DNA from 2 places in the Pseudoalteromonas nanhaiensis genome. Region 2 is predicted to be linked to the other one. Evidence: predicted binding sites of a transcription regulator. Region 2 holds the regulator's gene; the other holds the start of a gene.
What was found. Region 2 encodes sigma-54, which starts transcription at its own class of promoters, with help from an activator protein. Its sites were predicted from a motif close to GTTGGCACGNNNNTNGNNT; they were not measured.
Positions count from the first base shown of each region.

Region 1: the regulator sigma-54 is predicted to act here: its motif matches at 11,364-11,382, upstream of ACSFVZ_RS17845 (DUF1328 domain-containing protein).

Region 1 is NZ_JBPNYQ010000027.1:19,026-33,996, reverse strand. Features, by position in the region: gene ACSFVZ_RS17910 (energy transducer TonB) at 1-411, opposite strand, end outside; gene ACSFVZ_RS17905 (DUF3087 domain-containing protein) at 515-1,021, shown strand; gene ACSFVZ_RS17900 (low molecular weight protein-tyrosine-phosphatase) at 1,031-1,480, shown strand; gene ACSFVZ_RS17895 (energy transducer TonB) at 1,510-2,580, opposite strand; gene ACSFVZ_RS17890 (GTP cyclohydrolase II) at 2,912-3,538, shown strand; gene ACSFVZ_RS17885 (BPSS1780 family membrane protein) at 3,617-4,411, shown strand; gene ACSFVZ_RS17880 (regulatory protein RecX) at 4,411-4,863, shown strand; gene alaS (alanine--tRNA ligase) at 4,881-7,481, shown strand; gene ACSFVZ_RS17870 (aspartate kinase) at 7,488-8,705, shown strand; gene csrA (carbon storage regulator CsrA) at 8,799-8,990, shown strand; gene ACSFVZ_RS17860 (YcxB family protein) at 9,017-9,484, opposite strand; gene ACSFVZ_RS17855 (hypothetical protein) at 9,609-10,532, shown strand; gene ACSFVZ_RS17850 (hypothetical protein) at 10,900-11,091, opposite strand; gene ACSFVZ_RS17845 (DUF1328 domain-containing protein) at 11,144-11,317, opposite strand; gene ACSFVZ_RS17840 (OadG family protein) at 11,850-12,098, shown strand; gene oadA (sodium-extruding oxaloacetate decarboxylase subunit alpha) at 12,114-13,886, shown strand; gene ACSFVZ_RS17830 (sodium ion-translocating decarboxylase subunit beta) at 13,897-14,971, shown strand, end outside.
Region 2 is NZ_JBPNYQ010000033.1:14,825-29,795, forward strand. Features, by position in the region: gene mgtE (magnesium transporter) at 1-582, opposite strand, end outside; gene ACSFVZ_RS19110 (HPr family phosphocarrier protein) at 794-1,066, opposite strand; gene rapZ (RNase adapter RapZ) at 1,078-1,923, opposite strand; gene ptsN (PTS IIA-like nitrogen regulatory protein PtsN) at 1,924-2,376, opposite strand; gene hpf (ribosome hibernation promoting factor) at 2,380-2,667, opposite strand; gene ACSFVZ_RS19130 (RNA polymerase factor sigma-54) at 2,694-4,190, opposite strand; gene lptB (LPS export ABC transporter ATP-binding protein) at 4,308-5,033, opposite strand; gene lptA (lipopolysaccharide transport periplasmic protein LptA) at 5,030-5,551, opposite strand; gene lptC (LPS export ABC transporter periplasmic protein LptC) at 5,541-6,095, opposite strand; gene kdsC (3-deoxy-manno-octulosonate-8-phosphatase KdsC) at 6,092-6,643, opposite strand; gene ACSFVZ_RS19155 (KpsF/GutQ family sugar-phosphate isomerase) at 6,647-7,618, opposite strand; gene ACSFVZ_RS19160 (calcium/sodium antiporter) at 7,622-8,593, opposite strand; gene mlaF (phospholipid ABC transporter ATP-binding protein MlaF) at 8,841-9,659, shown strand; gene mlaE (lipid asymmetry maintenance ABC transporter permease subunit MlaE) at 9,652-10,431, shown strand; gene mlaD (outer membrane lipid asymmetry maintenance protein MlaD) at 10,445-10,993, shown strand; gene ACSFVZ_RS19180 (MlaC/ttg2D family ABC transporter substrate-binding protein) at 10,996-11,673, shown strand; gene ACSFVZ_RS19185 (STAS domain-containing protein) at 11,666-11,959, shown strand; gene ACSFVZ_RS19190 (BolA family protein) at 11,965-12,222, shown strand; gene murA (UDP-N-acetylglucosamine 1-carboxyvinyltransferase) at 12,238-13,497, shown strand; gene ACSFVZ_RS19200 (trypsin-like peptidase domain-containing protein) at 13,547-14,629, opposite strand; gene ACSFVZ_RS19205 (Do family serine endopeptidase) at 14,728-14,971, opposite strand, start outside.

The DNA of each region.
Region 1 (14,971 bases), on a different contig from region 2:
TTTAGGATTTATGCGTACAATTGGCGTTGCATCTCCCGTTGGTTGGTTAATGCTTTTGCTAAGCGTGTCGCCAATGTTATCGAATGTCATCGTTGGTGTTAAATCTGCTACCACAACCGTATCTGGATTATCACTCGTTGGGCGTGGCGGCGTTTTTGGTGGAATTTTAGCAACTGGTGGTGGCGGCAGTGTTTGCTTTACTTGCACTTTTGAATCTTCTGGTACTTCATAAATTTCAACCGTAATATCTGGGCCTGTTTTTACATCGGCTCTTTGCTCAGCAGAAATTAAGTACTGCATAAATGCAAATGCTGCAAAGGTCATTACACCGCCACCAATAATTGCTGCGGTTGTCTTTAAAGCTGTATTGCTGTTATTCAAGCTTGCTGAGTTTAGTGGTAATGTATGCATAGCCGTTCCTCTTTGGATAATTGCTTTCATAGCTAAAACGGCTGGCAAATAAAAAAGGGGTGAAATTTTTTTCACTAATTTTAGTGTGACTTTTTAGGTTGTTATGAAACTTATTCAAATAGATAAAGCCCGTTACCGTAAACATTTAAACCAAGTGATTATTGCTTGTGTAATTGCTTTAGCCTTTGGCAGTTTAGCCATTTCACAAACATTAATTGCGTTATTCCCTGACCCAAGCGGTAGCCATTTTCATTGGAACCTATTAGGCGTTGTTGTGTGTAGTTTGCTGGTGGGTTTTGTGCTTAATAAATACCGCAACCATGATTACATGACTGAAATTGTCTATGTGTGGGAGCTAAAAAAAGCGCTAAATAAAATTACTCGAAAAATGCCAAAGTTAAAAGCTGCAGGGCGCGAGGGCAATGCTGATGCTTTATTAGCAATTCATTACAGCTATGCCGGTTCGCGTTTGTTATGGCAGCTTGATGACAACACCATTACCATGGATGAGTTGGCAATTAAGCAGGCAGAGCTTGATAGTGTGGCAGAAAAATACAACCTGTCACTTGATGCAGAACGTTATGATGAGTCAATCTTAAAGCAATTTTAAGGACGAATAATGAAAAAGGTTTTGATTGTTTGCTTGGGCAATATTTGCCGCTCACCTACTGCTGAAGCGGTACTTCGTAGCCGTGCCAAGGCATTGGGTGTCAATGTTAAAGTTGATTCTGCTGGCACTATTGGCTATCACCAAGGCAATCCACCTGATTCACGTTCAAAAGCAGCAGCCGAAAAGCGTGGTTATAGTTTTAAAGGGATATATTCGCGACCTGTGACTCAAGCTGATTTTTATGAGTTTGATTTAATCCTTGCGGCAGACAAGCAAAATCTTGCTGATTTACAAGCCCAGTGTCCAGAGCACTTACAATATAAGTTGTCGCTGTTTTTAAGTCATGGTGATGCAGGGCAGAGCGAGATCCCTGATCCCTATTATGGTGGCGATCAAGGTTTCGAAAAGGTACTCGATTTAATTGAGGATGCAGCAGATAACTTGTTAAGCAGGTTATAAAAAGGGTCGCATTGCGACCCTTCTTTTTATTAGTTGATTTTAAAATCTAATTGCACCCGAGAAGTCGCAGCAATAGCTTGACCATTTTCAAACTTAGGCGCATAACGCCATTTTTTCATTGCTTTAACCGCTTCTCTTTCAAACGCAGTACCACCTTCAGAATCAACCACAGTTATGTTGTCTACAAAGCCTGACGGGGTTACTTCAAATTCCATCACGACACTGCCATCTTCCATACGTTGAGCTTTTGACATTGGGTATTTAGGTGGCACACGGTATAACGGCTCTTGTTCTTGGCTTTCTTTCCAAGGCACCATTTTCGCAATCGCTATACAATGTTTGGTTGCTTCGTCACTTTTACCTGTTTTTTCGTATAAGTGAACCAGCTTGGAATGGGCATCGAGTTCCGTTTTGTGATCAAAGTCTAGCTCTTTATCAAACACGCTCACTACATGATTTAAACGTTCAATGGCGGTGCTGTATTTACGTTGGCTTTCTGCAAATGCGGCAACTAAGAAGTCAGCGCTAATACGATCGACAGCGTTATCGGGTAAGTTTTCTTGGTAGTATTTATCGGCTTCTTCAAGATATTCCTTTGCTGTGTAATAGCGTTCACTATTAATTTTATAAGCAAGGATACGTGCCGCAGTCAATTTTGTGTCAGCAACAAGTTTGGCTGAATTTTGCTTTTCAGCTATGGCAATAGCGTCATCTAAATACGTATCAGCACGCTTAGCTGAAGGGGTGGATTCTGCCATGCCGATTAATGAGTCATACACTTGCACACTTAGCTTGCCGTGGTTTTTTTCGAGTATTTCGTAGGCTGTACGATATAACTCAAAGCGCTGATCTTGTTCGCTTTTAGCGAGGCTGTTTGCATAGTTAATAGCAAGATTTGCGGTGTTGTCGGCGCTTTCGCCATAAACCTCTTTACCTAACTCAAATGCTTTTTTAGCAAGTTCGCTGCTGTCTTGTTGGTTTTCTACAGCGGCGACATAAGCGCGATAGGTGTCGTTAAATTCTTGCGCGGTCGTTTCATTGGCAATGCCTTGCTGACTAAATAGTAATGCAATGCATAAGGCAAGTGAGCTCTTTTTCATAATAATCCTTATTATTTCTGCCCAGTCTTTGGATGATAACTGATACAAGTTAATGATAATGGTTATCATAACTAGGTACAAGGTATCAAATCGCTTTAGATGCATCAATGCTTGCTTTGTGTTTATGTTTTTAGATTATTTGTTGCAGTAAAAACCCCGGCTTTCATAGCGCAAAGCTCGTATCTTCAAGTGGTTTGAGTGTATAATACTTGAATTGCTGGTAACTGCCTCAATATTAGTTATCACTCGTCGTATGTTGCATTCTTACAACCTTCAAGCTGTTGTAATCACATTTGCAGTATCGCATTTATTTTTTAATTTTGGATTTGTCGTGGCGCAAGTAAGAGCAAGAGTCCAGCTAAATGTTGGCAAAAACAGTGATATTCCTGCAGAAATCGTATCTTTTAGTGGTTTAAAAGATGGTCAAGAGCATGTGGCATTAGTATTTAATCAAGCCGACACTGAGCAAGATGTGCCATTAATTCGCATGCATTCAGAGTGTTTAACGGGTGATGTATTTCACTCGTCACGTTGCGATTGTGGTGAACAATTAAATGAGTGTATCGAAATGATGCATCAGCAAGGCGGCATTTTACTGTACTTACGCCAAGAGGGCCGTGGCATTGGTTTATACAATAAGATTGATGCTTACGTATTGCAGTCACAAGGCATGAATACATACGAAGCGAATAACCACTTGGGTTTTGCTGATGATTTACGTGACTTTTCAGATGCGGTTTTAATGTTAGAGGCTCTTGGGCAAAAGCACGTTAAGTTAATGACCAATAACCCAAATAAACTTAAAGCACTGCGTGATGCAGGCATTGAGGTTGACTCTGTTGTGGGCACGCACGCTCATATTAAAGCAGGTGTAGTAGGCAATCGTGCTTACCTCGAAACGAAAATCAAACATGGTTCGCACATGCTTGATATTAAAAAAATTAAAAAGCCTGAATAAATTTCACAACAGGTGACTATAAACAAGTAGCGCACCCAGTTATACTCGGTGCGTTTTGTCGTTATTGAATGAGAAATTATGTCAATCGAAGTTCGTGTTTTTAAAGCTGGTGCAGGCGTAAAGTGGTTTAAAGCAGGCTGGGAAATCTTTAAGCTGCAACCGTTTACTTTTATCTTAATGCATCTGCTAATAGTGGTAATTAGCTTTTTGGCGCTAGTACTGCCTCTATTGCAAGTTGTTGGTGCGTTTGTGACGCCGTTTTTAATGGCGGGGTTTTATCAAGCTGTGCTCACAAAACAACAAGGTGGGACTATCAGCCAAGTTGATATTTTTAAGCCATTTAGCAACAAAGGAAACCGTATTGGTTTAGTGCGAGTCGCGGTGTATCAGATGGCGGCGGGTATTTTATTGGCATTACTGTCTAATTTTATCTTTGCAGATGCTTACGCGGTTATCTCGAGTCAGACTTTTGACCCTCAAAATCAAGCTCATTTGGCTGATTTATTAGCGACCATTTCTATGGGGCAAGTTGCGGTATTTTTATTGGCTATCTGTGTGTATTTAACGGCTTTTGCCTACGCAGTACCTTTGGTCTACTTTCAAAAGCAAAGCAACATGTTTGCGGTGTTAAAAACCTCTTTTATGGTATTTTATAAAAATATGGCACCACTGAGTGTGTATGGCCTTATTTGTGCCGTGTTAATGGTGATCTGTATTCCTTTATCGTTTATTCCTCTATTGGTTTTAATGCCAATTTGTTACATTAGTTTCTTCGTGTCATTTCAGGCTATTTTTATGCCGGTTGTACCAAAAAGTGATGACCAAGCTAATGCGCCTGAATCACCGTCGCAATCAGGACGTTTTGACGCGTAATGGATGATAAAGAACAAAAGTTAAAGAATTACGTACTTTGGTTACTATCTCGACAAGATTATTCGCGTCGGGATCTAACCCGAAAGTTACAGCAAAAAGAGGCGACGCCAGAGTTCACAGAGCGTTTGTTAGATTGGTGTGAGTCACACAACTTTATTAACGAGCAGCGCTATTGTGAAGGGTTTGTACGCCGCCATTTAGCAAAGTATCATGGTGCAAAACGCATTCAGAGCGAAGCGATGGCAAAAGGGATAGACCGAGCATTATTAGATAAGACGCTCGAAGAGTTCGAAATCGATTGGTTTGAACTCGCACAGGACGCATATTTAAAGAAGTTTTCAAATTCAGGTAAAGAACTCGACCAGAAAGAAAAAGCGAAACGTGTTCGCTACTTGATGTATCGAGGCTTTAATTACGAACAAATTGATTTTGCAATGCAAGCACAGCAATAAACGGGTGAGATTTTCACATGCAGCATATGACTACCGCACAGATCAGGCAACAGTTCTTAGACTTTTTTGCCTCTAAACAACACCAAATTGTTCCTTCAAGCTCGCTGATCCCGGGTAACGATGCCACGTTATTATTCAATAATGCCGGTATGGTGCAATTTAAAGATGTATTTTTAGGTGCGGAAAGCCGCCCTTATTCACGTGCAACCAGCTCACAACGTTGTGTGCGTGCCGGTGGTAAACATAATGACCTTGAAAACGTAGGTTACACTGCACGTCACCATACATTCTTTGAAATGTTAGGTAACTTCAGCTTTGGTGATTATTTCAAGCAAGACGCAATTAAGTTTGCTTGGGAATTTTTAACTGAAGTTGTAAAACTTCCGCAAGAAAAGCTACTTGTTACCATCTATCACGATGACGAAGATGCTTTCAACATTTGGCATAAGGAAGTAGGTCTGAGTGAAGACCGCATTATTCGCATTGCAACTAGCGATAACTTCTGGTCAATGGGTGATACGGGTCCGTGTGGTCCATGTTCTGAGATATTTTACGATCACGGTGAGCACATTTGGGGTGGTCCTCCGGGTTCACCAGAAGAAGACGGTGACCGTTTCATTGAGATCTGGAACCTAGTATTCATGCAGTTTAACCGCCATGCCGACGGTACAATGGAGCCGCTTCCTAAGCAGTCTGTTGATACAGGTATGGGTCTTGAGCGTATCTCTGCGATTTTACAAGGCGTGCACTCAAACTACGAAATCGATTTATTCCAAGCACTCATTGCAGCTGCGGCTAAAGTGACTAACGCACAAGACTTAGATGATAAATCGTTACGCGTTGTGGCTGACCACATTCGTTCGTGTGCATTCTTAGTATCTGACGGCGTTATGCCATCTAATGAAGGCCGTGGTTATGTACTACGTCGTATTATTCGTCGTGCGGTTCGTCACGGTAACAAGTTAGGCGCGAAAGGCGCATTCTTCTATAAGCTAGTTGCTGCGTTAATTGAGCAAATGGGTCAAGCGTACCCAGAGCTTGCTAAGCAACAAGAAATTATCGAAAAAGTACTACGTATTGAAGAAGAGCAGTTTGGTAAAACACTTGAGCGTGGTCTGGCAATTCTTGAAGAAAGCCTAGCAGACATCAAAGGTGATGTGATCCCGGGTGATTTAGTATTCAAGCTTTACGACACTTATGGTTTCCCTGCTGATTTAACGGCAGACGTGGCGCGTGAGCGTTTTATGACCATTGATGAGCACGGTTTCCAAGAGTGCATGGCAGTGCAACGTAAGCAAGCACAGCAAGCTGGTAAGTTTGGTGCTGATTACAACCAACAACTTAAGTCTGAAAAACACACAGACTTTAAAGGTTACGATGCAGAGCATTACACAGGCACAGTGGTTGAGCTTTTCCATGAAGGTCAATCTGTTTCTGTACTTGAAGATGGTCAAGAAGGTATCGCAATCCTTGACCGCACACCGTTCTATGCTGAATCAGGTGGTCAGGTTGGTGATACCGGTGTGTTAAAAGTTGCTGGCGGTGAGTTTGTCGTTACTAACACCACTAAGCTTGGTAATGCATTTGCGCACCATGGTCGTGTACAAGGCCGCATTGGTACAAACGATAAAGCAGAGGCAACCATTGATGCAGCACGTCGCGATAGCATCAAGAAAAACCACACTGCAACACACATTTTACACGAAACGTTACGTCAAATTTTAGGTGAGCACGTAAATCAAAAAGGTTCACTTGTTGACCCAGAGCGTTTACGTTTTGACTTCTCACACTTTGAAGCAGTTACAAAAGACGAATTACGTCAAATTGAGCGCGCAGTGAACGATGAAATCCGTCGTAACTTTGCGCTTGAAACTGAGCTAATGGCTATCGAAGATGCAAAAGCAAAAGGTGCAATGGCATTATTCGGTGAAAAATACGACGACGAAGTTCGCGTAGTAACCATTGGTGATTACTCAATCGAGTTATGTGGTGGTACTCACGTTAAGCGTGCAGGTGATATCGGTTTATTTAAAATCGTATCAGAAAGCGGTATCGCTGCCGGTATCCGCCGTATTGAAGCAGTAACAGGTGCTGAAGCTGTTGCTTATGTAAGTGAGCAAGAGCAACAACTAAACGATGTTGCAGCGCTAGTAAAAGGTGATAGCAGCACAGTACTTGAAAAAGTAACTGCGTTACTTGAGAAATCAAAAGGCCTTGAGAAGCAAATTGCACAGCTTAACGACAAGCTAGCAAGTGCGGCAGGTGCATCGTTACTTGACTCTGTTGTTGAAGTGAACGGTATTAAACTACTGGTTGCTGATGTTGCTGGTACTGAGTCTAAAGCACTACGTGGCATGGTTGATGACCTGAAAACGAAGATTGGTTCAGGTGTTATTGCCCTTGGTGTAGCTAATGGCGATAAAGTAAGCCTAATTGCAGGTGTAACTAAAGACCTAACAGGTAAAGTGAAAGCCGGTGAGCTTGTAAACCACATGGCTGCACAAGTAGGCGGTAAGGGCGGTGGTCGTCCTGATATGGCACAAGCTGGTGGTACTCAGCCAGAGAACCTAGCTACAGCCTTAGAAAGTGTAACTGGTTGGTTATCTGAGCGTTCTTAACCACTAGTGGCACTTATCGTCCAAAAATTCGGTGGCACCTCAGTTGGCTCAATTGAGCGAATTGAGGCCGTCGCTGACCTTGTTGTAAAAACCAAGCAGCAAGGCCATCAAGTTGTGGTGGTGCTCTCGGCAATGTCGGGAGAAACTAACCGTCTTATTCAACTCGCTAAACAAATCGATTCTCGACCAAGCGCCCGTGAGCTTGATGTACTGCTTACCACAGGTGAGCAAGTGTCTGTTTCTTTACTGGCAATGGCTATTATTAAACGTGGCCACTCAGCGGTAAGTTTGCTGGCTGATCAGGTCAACATTCGCACCGACAATATGTTTGGTAAAGCGCGTATTGAAGAGGTTGCAGCGACTCGTTTAAAGCATGAGCTTGAGCACAACCGTATTGCTATAATTGCAGGCTTTCAGGGCCGAGATATCGAAGGTAATATCACCACACTTGGCCGAGGTGGTACTGATACTTCAGCAGTTGAGATTGCGGGAGCGATTAATGCTGACGAATGTCAGATCTATACCGATGTTGATGGCGTATATACAACTGATCCGCGTATTGAACCAAATGCTCGTCGAATGAGCCATGTTACTTTTGAAGAAATGCTCGAAATGGCGAGTTTAGGTGCTAAGGTATTGCATATTCGTAGTGTAGAAGCGGCAGGAAAATACAATATACCGCTCAGAGTACTATCGAGTTTTAACCCAGATCAAGGGACCTTGATCAGTTTTGAGGAACCGGAAGTGCAAGCAAATATTGTGTCAGGTATTGCTTTCAATCGTGATGAAAGTTTGATTTATATCAATCAAATGCAATATGGGATTGAAAACCTGGCTAAAATTACGAAACTTTTTGCAGAGTTTGGTATCGAAATTGATATGATTAATCAAGTTAATCATAACTTTGAAAAAATAGACTATGCTTTTACTGTGCACACCAATGATTATGAACAAGCATTGGAAGTTTTAACCTTAAATCAGGCTGCGCTTGGCGCAGATTCTATTAAAGGAATAAGCAATGTTGCTAAGGTGTCAGCAGTAGGAGTGGGGATGAAGTCACACTCTGGAGTAGCAAGTTTATTTTTTAATGCGCTTGCCGAAGAAAACATCAAAGTCATTTTGGTGTCGACATCTGAAATTAAGATTTCAGTTCTAATAGACGAAAAATATTTAGAGCTGGCAGTACGTGCGCTGCACAAAGTTTTTTTAACTGAAAATGAATAAGATTTAGAGTTTTTACTTACTTTTAAGTCTAGATTTCATTAGAATGTTTTTGACGCGGAATCTTTTAATTTTTTGGAATATGGGAGCAAGAGAATGCTAATACTAACTCGTAGAGTAGGTGAAACCCTTATGATCGGTGACGAAGTTACAGTTACTGTTCTTGGTGTTAAAGGAAATCAAGTTCGCATTGGTGTTAATGCGCCTAAAGATGTATCAGTACATCGTGAAGAAATCTACATGCGCATCCAAGCAGAGAAATCTAACCCAAATCCGGGCAACGTTTAATCAGCGAAAGATATTTTAAGAGCCACTCATTGAGTGGCTCTTTTATTTAGTTCTGCAATAATCTCTTCATTTAGCGCTTTTTTAGACAGGTATTGCATACCTCGACTAGCTTTCAAAATATAGCCTCGCTCAGTCTCAATTATGTCTGTGATTTGTTGCCATGTTAGTTGATAGTGTTTATAGGGGTTTTCGGCTTTAACACCTTCATCATCAAACACGATAGTTACTTCACTACCTGAAGCACGACTCATCATTTGTCTGGCCACCCACCATGGACGTTTATAATAAAACGATAAGCACTCCACTACGGCAAGCATTATCATAAAACTACCTAAATAATGGTTTTCTAACTGGTAAAAGGCTAGTAGGCCTAATGTTATGAGCAATGCTAACAGAGGATATTTAGGTTTAGCCTGAGATGAGTAGGGTAAAGACTCATCAAAGCACTCGTAGTAATACGGTTTATCTAATGTGTAAGTTGTAGTTAATGTCATTCGTGGACTCACTTAATTTGCTGATAGCAGTTTAACATTGATAAAAAAAATCTGCCGCAGTTGGTTTTCATTTAGTTGTCATTGTGAGAGCTTAAGGTATGTGTATTTTAAAGGTGTAAGCTATATGTTTGTTAGTTCAATGTCGTTAGCACTTGCAATGACTACAAATACTTTTTTGGTTATGGGCGATATGCCATACACCCCGATAGATGAAATTAATCTCGCAGAAGGCGGAAAAATTGCCAAGGCAATCGCAGCGACACCTCATGAATTTTTGATGCACTTGGGCGATATGAAATCGGGCTCACTTGCATGCACGAATAAGCTTTTGCAAACTAACAAGGTGTTACTAACATCGTTGACTACACAGCCTTTCATTTACACCCCTGGTGATAATGAATGGACCGATTGCGACCGAGAAAAGCTATCTGTGCGTTTTGATGAGCTTGAGCGGCTAAGTTTTATAAAAGGCTTAATGTTCGACGAAGCTTATACACAAAAAGCAAAGCGGCTACAGGGTTATGCGACACAAGCTGAGATGCCAGAAAATGCCCGATGGCAATTTAATGGCATTGAGTTTCGTACCTTGCATATCCCGGGCACCTTTAATGGTCGCTCGCAAATCTTAAAAAGTGATAAAAACGCAGCACTGGATGCCGCCGATATGCGTGATAAGTACAATCTCATTTGGCTAAAGCAAGCACATGTTCATCAGGATGCTAAGGCCTATGTGTTTGGCTTTCAGGCAGATATTTACCACCCAACCAGTAAATCCGCTTGCAGTGAGTCACAGCGCGCCGATTGTGATGCCTTTAAAGTATACCGAGATGCCATCAGCGATTTTGCAAAGCATACCAATAAGCTAGTGCTCGTGATGCATGGTGATACAGGGCCATACTGTACACAACAGTTAGCGAGTAACTTAACGCGCTTAAATGTCCCCGGTGATTTTGCCGTAAGTGACGTCGCAAAAGTGAGTTTTATCGACGGTCAGTGGCATATAGCGAGTGTAACGACAAATAAGCCTCTCACAACGTCTTGTAAATGAAAGCGTACTCTTAGCCATCAGCTTGTAGGTTGGGTAGAACGGAGTGAAACCCAACGCACTCAGAGCCATCAGCTTTCAGCCGTCAGCTATTAGATAAACCCAACAAGTTAGCGAGTCTCTAGGGGAAAGAGTAAAGTTAGCAAGCTTGAGGCTCGCGTAGGCGTGAAATTTATTTCGCGCGGTGGTTTATAAAGTCATCAGACTTTAAATCCAAGTTAAGACTTGTAGGAGGCGTTTTAACGCCGAAAAACTCACGCTATAGCAAAAAATTCACGGTTAAAATCATTCCTACGATTATCTCAGATCTCATACCTCATTTAAAAAACAAAAAAGCGGCACTAGGCCGCTTTTTTCGTAAGGTGTGATATTAGCAGTTAGTTTCTTCTGCTTTAACACCTTCTTTAACTTCTTCACATGCATCTTCAACTGCATTTTGTGTATCAGTGATTGCTTCATCTATACGCTCACCGGCTTCCTCTGCTGAGTTGTCTTCACAACCCATAATGAATAAACCTGAAAATAGGGCGATAGTAGCGGCTTTTAAAGTTGAATTTTTCATAACTAAATTCCTTGTAAATTAAATATTAGGGTTAATTAAATTTTAACTTGCTTTACTTAGGTACGTTGCCTCTAAGAGCACCTGACACTAACGAAATAACAAGCAATACTAAAAAAATGAAAAAGATAATCTTAGCAATGCCTGCTGCGGCTCCAGCAATACCGCCAAAACCTAACACTGCAGCGATTAATGCAATAACTAAAAAAGTAATGGTCCAGCGTAACATAGTGGTCTCCTTGCCTAATTAATTTTTCAAATGGTCGAGTTGAATAAAGCGAGTTTTATGCCAATCATTATTATCTTTATATTTCAGTTGCTTAGCGTTTTTTGTGGGCGGGGCATGGTTATTCTTTTGGTAACTTTTACGATCAAGCGTGTAACTTATTCATAGTGATATTTTTTCATATTAATTAAATTCATTTTATATTTAGCTTTGTCTTTATTGGTAAGACCAATTTCGCACTTTGTCATGAGTTGTTACTGTAACACCTTGTTAAGCAGGGTTTTTGAACAGAACTTGCTTTTCGTCGGTTTGTTTTAATATAACTGATGGCTATATTCATTATTTTTATCATCTATAACGTAAGGTTAATTGCTGAAATAGTATGGTGTTAATTAGTTGTGCTCTATGTTATTTTGAGTTTAATTGGTTTTACCAATTTACAATAGGCTATACAAATTATTTTTGTTTGTTATTATTGCTGAATAAATATTTAACAAAAATGATTTTTTATTTTTAATCATCGAAGGGGAGTTGTATGGATATTGGTGAATTGCTCACAACTGCAGGCAGCTTAATGGTAACAGGCATGGTTGGCGTGTTTGTTTTTCTGAGCATTTTAATATCTGCGGTTATTTTAATGTCGAAAGTTGTAAGCCGATTCGATGATCCTACAAGTGTAGAGCCAACACGAACAGCAAAAATTCAACCTCAACAGGGTGTGCCTCAGGCACATATTGCCGCGATCAGCGCTGCAATTGCACAATTTCGAAATAAACAAAAATAATGGGGCAGCTTAAACATGGCTAAATTAAAACTTACAGAATTAGTATTGCGTGACGCTCATCAGTCTTTATTGGCCACGCGTATGCGTTTAGACGACATGCTACCCATGGCTGAAAAACTTGATAATGCAGGTTATTGGTCTATTGAATCATGGGGTGGAGCAACCTTTGACTCATGTATCCGTTATTTAGGTGAAGATCCTTGGCAACGTATTCGCGAATTAAAAGCGGCAATGCCAAATACTAAACAGCAAATGCTATTGCGCGGACAAAACCTTTTAGGCTACCGCCATTATGCAGACGATGTTGTCGAAAAGTTTGTAGAACGAGCCCATAAAAATGGTGTAGATGTGTTCCGAATTTTCGATGCTATGAACGATGTACGTAATCTTGAAACTGCAATTAAAGCAGCGGTTAAAGTAGGCGCACACGCTCAAGGTACTATTTCGTACACCGTAAGCCCAGTACACACACTTGATATGTGGCTTAAACTTGCGAAACAGCTCGAAGAACTAGGCTGTCATTCTATTTGTATTAAAGATATGGCTGGTTTATTAAAGCCATATGATTGTGAGCAGTTAATCAAAGGTTTAAAAGAAACCGTATCTATTCCTATCGCGATGCAGTGTCACGCGACGACAGGATTAAGTACTGCAACTTACCAAAAAGCTATAGATGCAGGTATCGATATGCTTGATACCGCAATTTCGTCTATGAGTATGACTTATGGTCATAGCGCCACAGAAACAATCGTGTCGATTGTTGAAGGCACAGAGCGAGATACCGGCCTAGATTTAAACCAACTAGAAGAAATTGCCGCGTACTTCCGTGATGTTCGTAAAAAATATGCTGCTTTTGAAGGTAGCCTAAAAGGTGTTGATGGCCGTATCTTATTAGCACAAGTGCCAGGTGGTATGTTGACTAACATGGAAAACCAGCTTAAAGAGCAAGGTGCTGCCGATAAGCTTGATCAAGTATTGCTTGAGATCCCACGTGTTCGTGAAGACTTAGGCTATATTCCACTGGTAACTCCAACGTCTCAAATTGTCGGTACTCAAGCGGTACTTAATGTATTGACTGGTGAGCGCTATAAAACGATTACCAAAGAAACCGCAGGTGTACTTAAAGGTGAGTACGGTGCAACGCCGGCACCTATGAATAAAGAGCTACAAGAACGCGTTCTAGATGGCGCAGAAGCAATTACTTGTCGTCCTGCTGATAAACTTGAACCTGAACTTGAGAAGCTAGAAGCTGAATTATTAAAAGAAGCTAAAGAGCAAGGTTTAGAGCTTGCTGATGATGTGATTGATGATGTGCTTACCTATGCATTATTTCCACAAATTGGTCTTAAGTTTATTAAAAACCGAAATAATCCTGATGCATTTGAAGCTATTCCTACAGGTGAAGTTGCTAAGCCAGAAAGCAAACCAGCTGCTGCAAACTCAGTAAAAGCTGAGCAATACAGCGTTAAAGTTGATGGCAAAGTTTACGATGTCGTTGTAGCACAAGGTGGTGAGCTTAAAGAGGTGACTTTAAAAGACAGTGAGTTAATTCCTCAGTCTGCTTCAGCGTCTGCTGGCGAAACTTTAAACGCGCCATTGGCGGGTAATATTTTCAAAGTGAAAGTAAAGCCAGGCCAAACAGTAAACCAAGGTGATGTAGTTATCATTATGGAAGCGATGAAAATGGAAACTGAAATTCGCGCTGCACATACCGGCACGGTTGCTGAAGTTTTAGTTGCCGAAGGTGATTCTGTTGCCACTGGCGATGCATTGATAGCGCTGGCGTAGGAGACAGAGAATGGATGGTCTTTTAAATCTCTGGCATGCAACAGGTATCGCTAACTTTACCTTTCCTGCCTTGATCATGATTGCGGTTGGTTGCTTATTGTTATATCTAGCAATTGCTCGTAATTTTGAACCCTTACTATTGTTACCAATAGGCTTCGGGGCGATCTTAACGAATATTCCTGCTGCAGGCTTATCTGAACCAGGTGGACTGCTTTATTATGTGTATCACATAGGGATTGATTCTGGGGTGTTTCCACTTCTGATCTTCATGGGGGTTGGCGCGCTAACAGACTTTAGTGCCTTGATAGCAAATCCGCGTATGTTGCTGTTAGGTGCAGCTGCGCAGTTTGGTATTTTTGCTACTTTATTTGGTGCAATTCTACTTAACTTTATTCCTGGCTTTGAATTTACGCTACAAGATGCATCGGCAATTGCCATTATTGGTGGTGCGGATGGTCCAACGGCTATTTTCTTAGCATCTAAATTGGCACCAGACTTACTTGGGGCTATCGCAGTAGCGGCTTATTCATATATGGCACTAGTGCCAATTATTCAGCCACCAATTATGCGTGCACTAACAACGCAAGCAGAGCGCGAAATTCAAATGCCGCAACTTCGTACTGTATCGAAAAAAGAGAAGATTATTTTTCCTTTAATGGTGCTTAGTTTAACTATCTTGTTTTTACCAGCTGCAACACCACTTGTAGGCATGTTCTGCTTAGGTAACTTGATGCGCGAATCGGGTGTGGTCGATCGTTTAAGTAACAGTGCACAAAATGAAATCATCAACATTACCACGATTTTCTTAGGCTTAGCGGTAGGTTCAAAGCTTGCTGCTGATAAGTTCTTAACGGTAGAAACTATCGGTATTTTGGTGTTAGGTGCATTAGCGTTTGCGATTGGTACAGCTTCAGGGGTGTTTATGGCAAAAGGTCTTAATAAGATCTCTAAATCGCCAATAAACCCATTAGTAGGCGCTGCGGGTGTTTCAGCGGTACCAATGGCAGCACGTGTGGTGAATAAAGTAGGTCTTGAAAGCAATCCGCATAACTTCTTGTTAATGCATGCTATGGGACCAAACGTTG
Region 2 (14,971 bases):
TAATGTGGTTAACGAAAGCGCGCCTAAAAAGCAGTTATGTTTATCAACAACGTATAAGTCATCTGTACCCTCTGGTAGTTCACCACGCAAGCGTAAATAGCGCAGGACTACATCTAAGGTAACATCTGGACGGATTGTTACCGTATCGCTGTTCATCAGGGCACCGGCTGAACGCTCTTGGTATGACAGTGCCTGAGTTGCCCTTTCTCTATCTTGCGAGTCCATTGCACTGACTACGTCTTGATAAACGGTGTCAGGAAGGCTACGAAGAACTTCACCTAAGTCATCGTCGTCCATGTCTTCGGTTGCAGCAGCAATGTGCTCAGGCTCCATCTGAGCAATAATACCTAAACGTACGTCTTCTGAGAGTTCTTCTAAAACATCACCACGCACATCTGGGTCTACCAACTGCCATAGCATGCGACGAATTTTATGGGGAGATGACTCTAATAATAAAGCGGTATCACACGGAGCTGTTTTAGCGAGCATGCCTCGCACCTGAACAAATTGTCCACTATTGAGTGACTTGGTCACTTGTTTAAGTTGTTGTAGTGGGTAGTCTTGTTCAAAGGCTTCTGGCATTGGCGTCCTTACAACTGAAAATAGATTAATACAGATTCTGCAAATACAGCATAGTTGCTAAGTGGTGTATTTGCAGGATATCTTCACACTGCGATAAAATTATTAAGTGCTTTGTATTTTTAAGGTGTGAACGATATAAAAGTAGGATATTTAAAGAGAATTATAAATACCTGAACTAAGTTTAACTTAAACGGTTAAGCCTTAGCAAACGCTATTCTTGTTCATGAAAGCGTTGTGCAATTAATTCTCCAATTGCGTTCAGTGCAGCCTCTGCATCTGGGCCTTCACATACCACACGCACTTCTTTACCTTGGCTACTTTCAAGTAGCATTAAGGCTAAAACACTATCACCTTCAGCTTCTTTATCGTCTTGATAAAGCATAATTTTAGCATCAAATTGCAAAGCAAGTTGTGCTAAAACAGTGGCTGCTCGTGCGTGCAAGCCAAGCTTATTTTGAATTAAAAACGTGTCTTCTGCGTGCATCTGGCATCCAATTAAATATCTTGCTCGCGATGGCGGATTTTTACGTTCGCATGCGTTTTTGAAAAGCTATCACCAATGGTCTGCGCTAAATATACCGAGCGATGTTGCCCGCCAGTACAGCCAATTGCGATGGTAAGATAGCTGCGATTGTTACGCTCAAGGTGAGGCAACCATGTTTGCACAAATGTTTGAATTTGCCATGTAAATTTTTGCACTATGCTATGACTTGCAAGGTAATCTTTTACTGGTTGATCTAAGCCTGTGAGTGGCTTTAGGTCTGGCTCCCAGTGTGGATTTGGTAAAAAACGTGCATCAAATACGTAATCGGCTTCTTTTGGAATACCATGTTTAAAGCCAAACGACATAAAGGTGATAATCAGCTTTTTATCTTTTTTACCTAAGATCTTTTCACGAATTGATTCAGCTAACTGATGAACACTCAGGTCGGTGGTATCAATCATAAAATCAGCGCGCGTGATCAGTACATCCAGTAATACTCTTTCTTGCTTAATTGCTAAATCGAGTGGCAGCGAGTCAATCGATAGAGGATGTAAGCGTCGCGTTTCAGAAAAGCGTTTGATCAGAGTTTGGTCATCACTGTCTAAATAGAACAGTGTTGGGTTTGCGAAACCTGGCAGGTATTCAAGAATATCATTAAACTCTTGCTGCTCTTTCGGTAAGTTACGCACATCTATGCTGACTGCTATTTTGTCATAGTTGTCAGAAACGCTACGAACAAGCGAAGGTAATAAGTTGACTGGGATATTATCAACACAGTAGTAACCCAAGTCTTCAAGTACACGTAAAGCGACCGATTTACCTGAGCCTGAGCGACCGCTGATGATAATTAATTCCATTTATGCCTCTGCTGATATGACCTGAAACAGTTCGTGGTCTGTTTTAGCGCTACGTAACTGTTTACAAAACTCTTTATCTTTTAGTCTATCAGCAATTGTCGATAAGGTCTTTAGGTGAAGTTGGCTGTCTCCATCTGGTACGATGAGTGCAACGAAAATATCCACAGGTCGGTTATCAATTGCGTCAAAATTGATTGGGGATTCACTCACTATGACAAATGCCTGTGGTTGCTCTGCACCACTCATGCGGCCATGTGGAATAGCAATGCCACGACCAATACCTGTACTGCCTAATTTTTCTCTATTGAGTAAGGCATCAAGGACGTCTTGTTGAGATAAATGAGGAAGCTGCTGGTGAGCCAGCTCGCTGATATATTCAAGGATTCTTTTTTTGCTATTAAAAAGGACCGCAGCTTTGCTGCAGTCCTGGTTAGTAAGTGAACTAAGTTTCATAATTTAGTGTCGAGCTAATTTCTCTTTGTGTTTAATGACTTGACGATCTAGTTTGTCGATTAGCGAGTCAATGGCTGCATACATATCTTGGTGTGCAGTTGAGGCAAAGAGCTCGCCTCCATTTACATGTAAAGTTGCTTCTGCTTTTTGGCTTAATTTTTCTACATCTAGAATGACATGTACATTATTAATGTGGTCAAAATGCCTTTCTAGTTTTGCAAACTTGCTGTTTACATAGTCTCTTAATGAATCAGTGATTTCTACATGACGACCAGTTAAATTTAGTTGCATAAGCATTTTCCTTCTATGTAAAACGTCTAAATCAAACTCTTACGCTGATTAGACGGAGGTATCGCTAGAGACTCTCGATATTTTGCAATTGTGCGTCTAGCTACTTTAATTCCTTGCTCAGCCAATATATCTGCAATTTTACTATCACTCAATGGTTTAGCTGAGTTTTCTGCAGCGATAAGCTTTTTGATCAAAGCGCGAATTGCTGTTGATGAACACTCACCACCGTTTTCTGTGCTGACATGGCTTGAGAAGAAATATTTCAACTCAAAAATCCCGCGAGGGGTGTGCATGTATTTTTGTGTTGTAACACGTGAAATTGTCGATTCATGCATTTCGACCATTTCTGCGACATCGTTCAGCACCATTGGTTTCATGGCTTCTGGGCCATGTTCAAAAAATGCTTGTTGTTGCTGTACGATACAATTGGTCACTTTTAAAAGTGTATCGTTACGGCTCTCTAAGCTTTTAATAAACCATTTAGCTTCTTGTAAATGAGAGCGAATAAACTGGCTATCGCTGCTCGATTTTACTGAGCGTGACATAGCTGCATATTGGCTATTCACTCTAATTTTTGGCATACAATCTGGGTTTAGTTCAACGACCCAACGACCTTTAACTTTTTTAACCGATACATCGGGTATAACGTACTCAGACTCTTCGCGAACTATGCTGTCTGCTGGCTTAGGGTTTAAGCTGTGGATCAGCGTCATTACTTCTTTTAGTTCGCTTTCTTTAAGCTTAGTCTTTTTCATCAAAGTGCGATAGTCGCGACTTGCTAATAATTCAATGTGCTCAGATAAAACCATTTTAGTTTCAGCTAAATACGGCGTACTCGCATCGAATTGGCGAAGCTGGATACATAAGCACTCTTGTAAGCTACGGGCACCAATCCCTACTGGATCAAACAACTGTATTCTCTTTAAGACCGCTTCGACTTCATCTAGTTCGATTTCTTCTTCATCATTATTTTGATTAAAACTTTCGACTATGTCTTCGCAGCTAACAGTTAAAATACCTGAGTCATCAATTGCCTCTACGATGGCGACAGCGATCGCTTCGTCAGTTGGGCTAAATGGTGTGAGTTGTAATTGCCACATAAGGTATTCATGGAGGGTTTCAGTCGATGCACCTTGATAAATTGACTCATCTTCTGGCATTGGACCTGATGATGTTGATGGGGCAGCACTCATGTACTCATCCCATGTCACATCCATGGCTAAATCGTCACTTACGGTGTCTTTGTTAAGGGCATCGCTGCTTTCTTGTTCGTACTCACTCGGCGCTTCTTCGGCCGATGCACTTAGCTGAGTATCATCAGATTCAGCTTTTTGCTCGTTCTTACCAATGTTTTCATCGTTGTAATCTGCTTCTTCCACTTCAAGCAGAGGGTTACTATCAAGTGCTTCTTGAATTTCTTGCTGGAGATCCAATGTACTAAGCTGCAGCAAGCGAATTGCTTGTTGCAGTTGTGGAGTCATTGTAAGTTGCTGGCCCATGCGCAGCTGTAATGATTGCCTCATGTATCCCTAACAATCCTTTTATGTGTTATCGACACCTGTGCAGTCACAGGTAAATTTATATCGATTTATTGTCATTGTTATTTAGTTTAGCAGATGCGCTAGATGGTGGCTTATTGGTTATAGCCTGAATTGCTCACCTAGATACACATCGCGTACGGTTTGGTCAGCTAAAACATGCTCAGGTGTTCCTGATGCAATTAGCTCCCCATGAGAAACAATGTAGGCTTTTTCACAAACATCAAGGGTTTCTCTAACATTATGGTCAGTGATTAATACACCAATACCACGATTTTTTAAGTGTTCAATAATTTTCTTTATATCTAACACTGAAATAGGATCAACACCAGCAAAAGGCTCATCTAACAAGATAAATTTAGGGTTTGCTGCTAATGCCCGAGCAATTTCTACGCGACGACGCTCGCCCCCAGATAAGGCCATGCCTTGACTATCACGAATATGCTGAATACTAAATTCATCAAGTAAGTTGTTGAGTGTTTCTTCTCGGCCTTGTTTATTTAAATCTTTACGCGTTTCTAAAATAGCCATTAGGTTTTGATAAACCGTTAACTTTCTAAAAATAGATGACTCTTGTGGTAGGTAACCAATCCCTAAACGTGCTCGGCTATGCATTGGCAAAAGTGTAATATCGTTATCATCAATGCTGATCTTGCCTTTATCGCTAGGTACTAAGCCAACAATCATATAGAAAGTGGTGGTTTTGCCTGCGCCATTTGGGCCAAGCAAACCAACGATACTGCCCGCTTCAACTTCAAGACCCACATTTTTGACAACTTGGCGGCCTTTATAGCTTTTTGCTAAAAGCTCTGCTTTTAATGTGCTCATGGTTGGCCTTTATCGTCTTGTTTGTTGTCTACAGGCACTAAGATTGTGTGTACACGGTCTGTTGAGTTTTCATCTTTTTCTGCGCTAATTAGTTGTTGTGCCATATCATAGGTAATGCTTTTCGCTGTTACTTTTTGGCCTGCTTGAGTCACTTCGGCTTCGCCATTTAAAGTTAAGAAGCGCTTGGCTACGTCGTAGCGAACTTCTTCTGCACTGGCGCTCATTACCGTGCCATCTGCTTGCTTTTCTTCAAAATAAGCAGGCTTACCTGTGGCGATAATTAACTCAACAGTACCTTCTGTATCACCACCATGGGCTTCAAGGCGTTCGGCTGTGATCCGGCGGTTACCATGTATAATTTCGACATTGCCTTCAAATATACCAACGCCATCTTTTAGCTTACCAGTTTGGCGATCTGAGCTTATGCTAATTTGTGCGCCTGTCTGCTCGGCAGCTACGCCTGAAAAGGCAATCAATAAGCTTGGGATCAGGAGTAATTTCTTCAGTTTATTGGTCATAGTATATGGTTCGTGTATGGTTAGTTAACTCTACAATCTCGGTTTTTAAATTAGCTTTCAGGCCTTTACCGGTAATTTTTAAATTTGGTCCTGTTAGCGTCACAGGTTGCTTCGAAAACATGGTCATTTGTTCTATATCAACGTTAATGTTTTCAGCTTTAATATCTTCGATCATGCCATTATGGGTTAAGTTTTTAGCAACAACATCTCCTTCAAAAATAAGCTGATCGTTTTCATATAATGTGGCTTCTTTAGCTTTTACTTGCCAAATTTGCTGGTCGCCATAAAGTGTAAAAATAGGTTGCTCAAAAAAGGTAAACCCAAGTTGCTGATACAGCTCCATTTTTGCAGCAGCCACTTTATGGCTAATCTTGCCTTGCTCATCATAAGCGGTTTGCTTTAGTGCAACGGCCGTATAATCGGGAGTTGCAATAATCTCGTCTTCACTATTTATTGTGTTTGTTGTTTGGTTAAAGTACGGATACCACAACCACACCATGCAACAAACAAAAACAATACTCAGTAAAATACGGGCTATATTCATGCGCTGGTTCCATCGCTAGTTAACGGCTTACCGTTTTCTAACATCAGTAAATCTGTTAATTCACGTACAGCGCCAAAGCCACCCGGTAGCATGGTCGTATAGTGAGCCAGTTTTTTTATCAATGGGTGCGCATCATTGACTGCTACCGCAAAGCCTACTTTTTCCATTACAGGCAAATCAGGGCCATCGTCACCAATGTACGCTATTTGCTCATCTTCTAGGCCAAGTTTATCTTTTAACTCTTGGTATGCAATCAGCTTTGTTTCTTGGCCTTGATAAATATGCTGTACGGTTAGGCTAGTCATTCGCTGCTGAACTATTTGTGAATGGCGCCCGGTAATAACGGCAACTTCAAAGCCACTATTAATGAGTGCTTTTATGCCAAAGCCATCTTTGGTATTAAATGCTTTAAGCTCTTCGCCCTGATTTCCAAGATAAATTCGGCCATCAGAAAAAACGCCATCAATATCACATATTAGTAACTTAACTTTTTGAGCACGCTGACTTACATCAGGACTAATGGGCTGGTATAGCTCGGCGAATGTCATTACTTACAGAACTCCTGCTTTTAATAGGTCTTGCATATTAAGCGCGCCAATCGGTGTATTATTTTTATCGATTACAATCAAGCCGTTGATACGTTTGCGTTCCATAATATTTAACGCCTCAGCAGCCAGCATCTCTGCACTCGCTGTAGTACATGAGCGCGTCATGACCTGGCTAATGGCGGTACTATGAATATCAATACGTTGCTCTAAAATACGACGTAAATCACCATCCGTAAATAAGCCGCAGAGTTTTTGGTCTTCCGCGACCACGGCTGTCATACCTAACCCCTTCGCAGACATTTCAATAAGCGCATCTTTAATGCTTTGCGACTCGTGCACTATTGGTGTTGCATCACCACTGTGCATTACATCGTTTAATGTAAGCAACAAGCGCTTACCCAGGCTGCCTCCGGGATGAGATAATGCAAAGTCATCGGCTGTAAAGCCACGTGTTTCGAGTAAAGCAACAGCCATTGCATCACCCATAACCAAGGTTGCTGTAGTGCTTGCCGTTGGCGCAAGACCCAGTGGACATGCTTCTTGGCTAACTTTAATGCAAACATGCACATTAGAGAGCTTTGCCATTGTTGAGTCAGGGTTACCTGTTAGCGAAATCATTTTTGCGCCAATTCGTTTAATAACAGGAATAATGCTTAACACTTCACTGGTTTCACCCGAATTCGAAATGCACATTACTACATCATCTCGAGTGATCATCCCTAGGTCGCCATGGCTTGCTTCGCCAGGATGAACGAAAAATGCCGGTGTACCAGTGCTTGCTAATGTGGCAGCTATTTTATTGCCAATGTGGCCAGACTTACCCATGCCTATAACGATGATACGGCCTGTGCATTGGTACATTAGCTGACAAGCTTGCTCGAAATGTTCATCGATGTACTGATCTATTTCGTGTAAAGCTTGCGCTTCAATTTCAAGAACGCGCTTACCTTGCGCAATAAAATTTAGCTGGGTCATTGATTATCCTATTTGGCTAAAAATATAGCCTTGATATGCAATAAATGCGACTAACAAAAAGCCACCTTCTACTCTATTGATGCGGCGAGCACCTTTAAAGTTCAATGACATGGCAATCAGCACTAAAGTAGCTGCAATCATGATAAGGGCATCGCGGTTCGCTGCAGATGGGTCGATAATCGATGGGTTGATGATCCCAGCCAGTGGTAAAACAGCGAGTAGGTTGAAAATGTTCGAGCCTACAATATTACCCAATGCTAAATCATCTTCGTTTTTCAATACCCCAGCAATACATGCAGCCAGTTCAGGTAGACTGGTACCAATAGCGATAATTGTTAAACCAATTACAAGGTCTGAAAGGCCAAAGTATTTAGCAATATCAACGGCTGATTCGACTAAAAAATGTGAGCTGATAGGTAAAAGTATCATACCGATAACAAGCCATAGGATAGCTGATTTAGTACTGACATTATCGGGAACATCCTCACATGCCTCGCTCACGAAAGGGTCATCGTCTTGATTTTTAGCGCGTAAAGACACAATCACTAAGCCTGCGATGAAGACAACAAAGGCAAGAGCTAATGCGATACCTTCGGCAAACGAAAAGTAGTTATCTGAAAACACGTACCATGCCGCAATTGAGACAAGTAGTACTAAAGGCATTTCTCGTTTTAAGGTCATTGACGAGACAGAAAGAGGGCGAAGTAGTGCTGTTACACCCAGTACAAGTAAGATATTGGTGATATTTGAGCCAACAGCATTACCTACTGCTGTATCAGTTTTACCGGCAAGCGCGGCAGAAGCAGATACCATCATTTCAGGGGCTGAAGAACCCATAGCAACAACCGTTAAACCTATGATTAGGGTCGGGATCCCCATATTTTTTGCGAGTGCAGCCGCACCATAAACAAACCGATCGGCACTCCAAACAAGTGCTGCAAAACCAATAATTAAAATGACAAAAGAAGTCACCATTGTGATACGCCAACATTACTGAAACAGATGACTGCAAATAGTAACAAAAGCGAGCAGGAAAGTATAAGTAAAAGAATAGGCTGGCAGGCACAAAGCGCGGTTTTTTAGGAATGAGATTTCAGGTGTGGTTAAGGAGCAACTGCGTAGAGTTTAATTTGGCGAATAGAAAATATTACAAAATTTTACGAATTGTTTTTTCCATCTTGACTAAAAAAACTTTAAAATGGCAAAACGAGTGAAAAACGTTATGGAGAGCGACTTGTCGCAATCAATAGTAGAAATCAAGGATGTAACCTTTTCACGGGGCGATAGAATCATATATAAAAATATGAGTTTTAACATTCCGAAAGGCAAGATCACCGCTATCATGGGACCGAGCGGCATAGGTAAAACCACCATGTTACGCTTGATAGGTGGTCAACTTAAGCCTGATTCTGGTGATATTTTGTTCGAAGGCAATAGTATTCCTAGCATGTCTCGCAAGGAGCTTTATGCTGCCCGCACTAAAATGAGTATGCTTTTTCAAAGTGGTGCTTTATTCACTGATATGTCTGTGTTTGACAATATCGCTTTCCCCTTACGCGAACACACTCAACTTAGTGAAGATTTAATTCGACTTGTAGTCCTTATGAAGTTACAAGCTGTAGGTCTTCGTGGTGCACAAGATTTAATGCCGTCTGAATTATCAGGTGGTATGGCACGCCGTGCAGCTTTGGCTCGCTCGATAGCCCTTGACCCCGAACTGATTATGTATGATGAGCCTTTTGCCGGCCAAGACCCTATATCGATGGGGGTACTTGTTAAGCTGATAAAATCACTGAATGAGGTGTTAGGTTTATCGTCGCTTATTGTAACGCACGATGTAACCGAAGTGCTTAGTATTGCAGATCACGTGATCATTATTGCTGATCAAGGTGTGATTGGTGAAGGCTCACCTGAGCAAATGCAAAATCATCAATCAGAGCTTGTTCAGCAGTTCTTAAAAGGATTATCGGATGGTCCTGTACCATTCCATTATCCTGCTCCTGCTTATGATGATGAATTATTGGGAGTACCGAATGCTTGATCTGTTTCAAAAGCTAGGTCACAAGACGTTAGGCCGTTTTGCTGCGCTTGGTCGCTCTACGCAAATGTTGTTTGGCGCATTAGTTAATATGCCAAACTTCAAAAAAGGCACGCCGTTACTGATCCGTCAGTTGTATATGGTCGGCTCACAATCGCTTTTAATCATTATGGTGTCGGGCCTGTTTATCGGTATGGTGCTCGCTTTACAAGGCTATACCGTATTAGTCGGTTATGGTGCTGAAGATAGCTTAGGGCCATTGGTGGCACTAAGTTTGTTACGCGAATTAGGGCCTGTGGTCACGGCGTTATTATTTGCTGGTCGCGCGGGCAGTGCACTAACAGCTGAAATCGGTTTGATGAAAGCCACTGAGCAATTATCTAGCTTAGAGATGATGGCAATTGACCCACTAAAACGCATTATTGCCCCGCGTTTTTGGGCTGGCTTTATTAGTATGCCATTGCTTGCATTGATATTTTCTGCTGTTGCTATTATCGGTGCTCACTTAGTTGGCGTTGATTGGCTAGGTGTTGATTCAGGTAGTTTCTGGTCAATCATGCAAGCGCAAGTGTCGTTTCAGCAAGATATTGTTAATGGCATGATTAAAAGCTTTGTATTTGCCTTGATTGTAACGTGGATTGCGCTTTACAAAGGGTATGACTGTATCCCTACTTCTGAAGGGATAAGTAAAGCGACAACAGAAACCGTTGTACACTCATCACTGGCAGTTTTAGGTTTTGACTTTATTTTAACAGCGGTAATGTTTACCAGCTAATTAGGGTATAAAGATGAATTCACGGAAATTAGAAATTTTAGTTGGCTTTTTTGTAGCCCTAGGTATTGCGGCTTTTGCATTGCTTGCATTCAAAGTAGCAAATGCCGGCATTAGTGGTAGCGGTGAAACGTACCAACTAAATGCCAAGTTTGAAAACATTGGTTCGTTAAAAGCCCGAGCGCCAATTAAGGTCGGCGGAGTTGTTGTGGGGCGTGTTGAGTCAATTTCAATTGATCCAAAAGAGTTTGTGCCAGTAGTTAACATGGCGATTGACGCAAACTATTTGTGTAAGTTTTCAGATACAACCTCTATCTCTATTTTAACATCAGGTATTTTAGGGGAGCAGTACTTGGGTATTAACCCGGTTATTGCTGCCGATTCTGCAGAGCAACGCTGCATGGGTGAAAAAGTGACAGCCGCTCAAGATGATGCTGCTTTAGATGATTTGTTTGGTGTTGAAAGTAAAGCGCTTGCTGATGGTGATTACATCACCGATACCAAGTCAGCATTAGTATTAGAAGAGCTGATAGGTCAGTTCTTGTTCAACCAAGGAAGTGAATAATGATGTTTAAAAAATTTCTAATCGCTTTAAGCGTGGTGTTTACGGTAGGTGTACACGCTGCAGAGCCTGAGGTCGATTTAAAAGACCCATACAAAATGGTGCGCAAAGTATCAGATAATACCTTTGCACGTATTACTAAAGATCAGCCTTTAATCGCCAAAGATAAAGAGTATCTAAGAGTGATCGTAGAAGAAGAGTTAATGCCTTACATTGACTACAAGTACGCTGCACTTCGTGTGTTAGGTAACCATGTATCAAAAGTACGTGCAATCGAAGATAAAGAAGAAAAGGCAAAAGCAATCAAAGATTTGCAACACTTCATTGATGTGTTTCAAAAATACCTAATTGCTACATACGCTGGTGTGTTTACGCAGTATACAAACCAAAGTGTTGAGTTTGGCCCAGCCCAGCCTTTTAAAGGTCAAGATGTGGTACTAGTCAAAACGAAAATTGTGGAACCAGGTAAGCCTGATATTAAAATTGACTTTAAAGTGCGTGAAGACCGAGATGGTGATTGGCGTGCATACGACATGATTGCCGAGGGTATAAGCCTGCTTGACGCTAAACAAAGTGAATTACAAGGCATTTTGCGTCAACAAGGTATCGAACACGTGAGTGACTTACTTGAGCAAAAGAGCCAACTACCAGTGCAGTTTAGAGGTGAAGGTGGCGATGAGTAACGTTGATATTACTCAACTCGAGGATAATCAGTTTCGGGTCAGTGGTGAACTGACCCGAAACTCTATCGCCAATGAACGCCTTCTGAACACCAAGTCACAATCTACACACAAAACGTGGTATTTTGACCTTTCTGGTGTATCTAGGGTTGACACGGCGGGCTTAGCTTGGTTAATTCACTCTTTCGCAGAATTAAAGCAGCAAGGTATTCGCCTTGAATTGCAAAATATTCCTGAGCAACTGCAAAACTTGATGCAGTTGGGACAGGTCACAACCTTATTTGAGTGAGATTTATGGAAACAAGCCAAGTCGAAACGTTATTACGCGACGAATTAAAGCTAGACGAAGTGATTGTTAAAGCAAACGGTAGCCACTACGAAGTGATTGCTGTTGGTGAGTGTTTTGACGGTTTAACGCGCGTTAAGAAACAACAATTGGTCTATGCTCCGTTAATGTCAACAATCTCAGACGGTACAATCCACGCTGTATCAATCAAAGCGTTTACGCCGACTGAATGGAAACGCGAACAAAAATTTATTTTACCTCAATAGTTTCAGGGCCTCCTCATGGATCAATTTGTTATTCAAGGTGGCACCTCGCTGGCAGGTGAAGTCACTATTTCTGGCGCTAAAAACGCCGCACTTCCTATTTTGTTTGCAGCACTGCTTGGGCAAGGTAAAAGTACCTTTAGTAACGTACCTCGCTTACGTGATATCGGCACCACCGAAGCTTTACTTAAAACGCTTGGTGCAACGGTAGAATGGCAGCAAGATACGCTGATCATCGATGGCGCGACGGTTGATAAAACTTTAGCTCCGTATGAGCTGGTAAAACAAATGCGTGCCTCTGTGCTTGCTCTGGGGCCTTTAGTGGCACGTTTCGGTGAAGCACAAGTTTCACTGCCTGGTGGTTGTGCCATTGGTGCCCGCCCGGTTGATATTCATATTCAAGGACTTGAGCGCATGGGCGCAGTGATCAAGGTTGAAAATGGTTATATCAATGCCAAAGTTGATGGTCGTTTAAAAGGCGCCGAAATCTTCATGGAAATGGTGAGTGTTGGCGCAACAGAAAACTTACTCATGGCCGCAACGCTGGCTGATGGTAAAACAGTTCTTGAAAACGCTGCACGCGAACCTGAGATCACTGATCTTGCGAATTGCTTAATTGCGATGGGCGCTAAAATCAGCGGTGCAGGTACAAGCCGCATCGAAATTGAAGGTGTTGAGTCGTTATCTGGTTGTGAGTACAGTATTCTTCCAGACCGCATTGAAACAGGTACTTTCTTGGTCGCTGCGGCAATGGCTGGCGGCGAAGTATTGTGTAAAAACACAGATCACCATAGCCTAGATCCCGTGATTGAAAAGTTACGCGCCACGAATGCTTTGGTTGAAGTGACTGATAACAGTATTTACCTTGATATGCGTGGTCGTGAATTAAAAGCGGTTAACATTAAGACCATGCCACACCCGGGCTTTCCAACCGACATGCAAGCGCAATTTACCGCTTTAAATGTGGTAGCGAAGGGCAGTGCTACCATCACTGAAACTATTTTTGAAAATCGTTTTATGCATGTACCTGAGTTACAGCGTATGGGCGCAAATATTCGCTTAGAAGGTAATACAGCAATTTGTGGTGATACAGAAAGGTTATCGGGCGCGCAAGTGATGGCGACAGATTTACGTGCGTCAGCAAGCCTTATTTTAACTGGTATTGTGGCGCAAGGTGAGACAGTTGTTGATCGCATTTACCACGTTGACCGTGGTTATCAGCGTATTGAAGACAAGCTAAGTGCGCTGGGTGCTAATATTAAGCGCCGTTCAAGCTAATAACTTAATACTTATAAAAAAGCCTAACGTCTGTTAGGCTTTTTTTTGGTTAAGATTTTGACTCTAGTTCGCCAACAGTAACCATAATCTTTAATATCTCACCATCACGATAGACTTCAAATTCTAGCTTATTGCCCGGTTCAGTTTTTGCTAGTTTGTCTAAAACTAGTTGTGGGTTAGCAACCGAAATACCGCCGATTTTAATTACGATATCGGTTTCTCTGATCCCTGCTTGCCACGCCGGTCCAAACGGGTCTAGCTCGGTAATACGCATTCCTGCTACAGGCGTAAAGTTATCACTAACATCTTTGCCTGTGCTATCTATGCCGGTGCCTCTAAAACCTAAATAACCTCGTACAACACGACCATGTTTGATTAATATATCCATGATGTCTTTAGCGATTGAGTAGGGCACTGCAAAGAAAATGCCTTGGATATCCAAATCTGCATGGGTTTTGAATTGCGCCGACGTGATACCTACTAAGTCACCACGTGAATTAACTAATGCGCCACCTGAGTTTCCTACATTTATGGCGGCATCCATTTGTAATAGGCTGCTGTATGGGCTGTCGATTAAGTTTTGCTTACCTGTAGCGCTAATAATACCTTGGGTAATGGTTTGACCTAAATTAAGCGGGTTACCAATGGCTAAAACAACATCGCCTACACGTGGTTTAAAACTGTCATTAACAGGAATGACAGGTAAGTGTTCAGCGTTTATTTTTAATAAAGCTAAATCTGTTTCACTATCAAAGCCAATCACTTGAACATCATAAAAACGACGACCGTCTGCCAGTGTAATAATGATCAAGTCGGCATTTTTAATAACGTGATAATTAGTCAGAATGTAACCGTCTTGCGACATAATGACGCCTGAACCAAGTGCCTGAACAGTGTTTTGACGTTTGTAGCGTGGTTGGTTAGAAATGCTTTCGGAAAAAATAGTTACCACAGAAGGGGCTGCACGTTGCACTGCATCGGCAAAGCTCATGTGCTGCGAGCTGATCGCAACGGGTAAATTCATGTTGGGTAATAAAGCGCTACGTAAACTCGGGCTAAAAAGCACGACCAAGAAGGCGATACCTAAACCAGTAAAAAGCGGCGGTAGGATAAATTTCAAAAGTTTTAGCACAATATTCTTATTATCAATGAGCAATTATTTAATGATGGCACAAAAAAAATAACAGCGGCAAGCACCACTGTTATTTTTTCATGAAAAATCAAATAAAATTATTGAATTAATACAAAAATAAGCTCTCGACCTCGTTTTACTCCTAGGACGATATTACCTTTAGTGTTTTCGATAATCTTATTCATGTCGCGGATTGTTTCAACACGTTGACGGTTTACTTGCATAATCACGTCACCTTCTTCAAGGCCTACCCGCGCAGCTGGAGAGCGAGCTGCCACACTGGTTATTTCAACTCCTTTACCATCACTCTTCTGAGTGTTCTCTAGTGTTGCACCTTGGAAA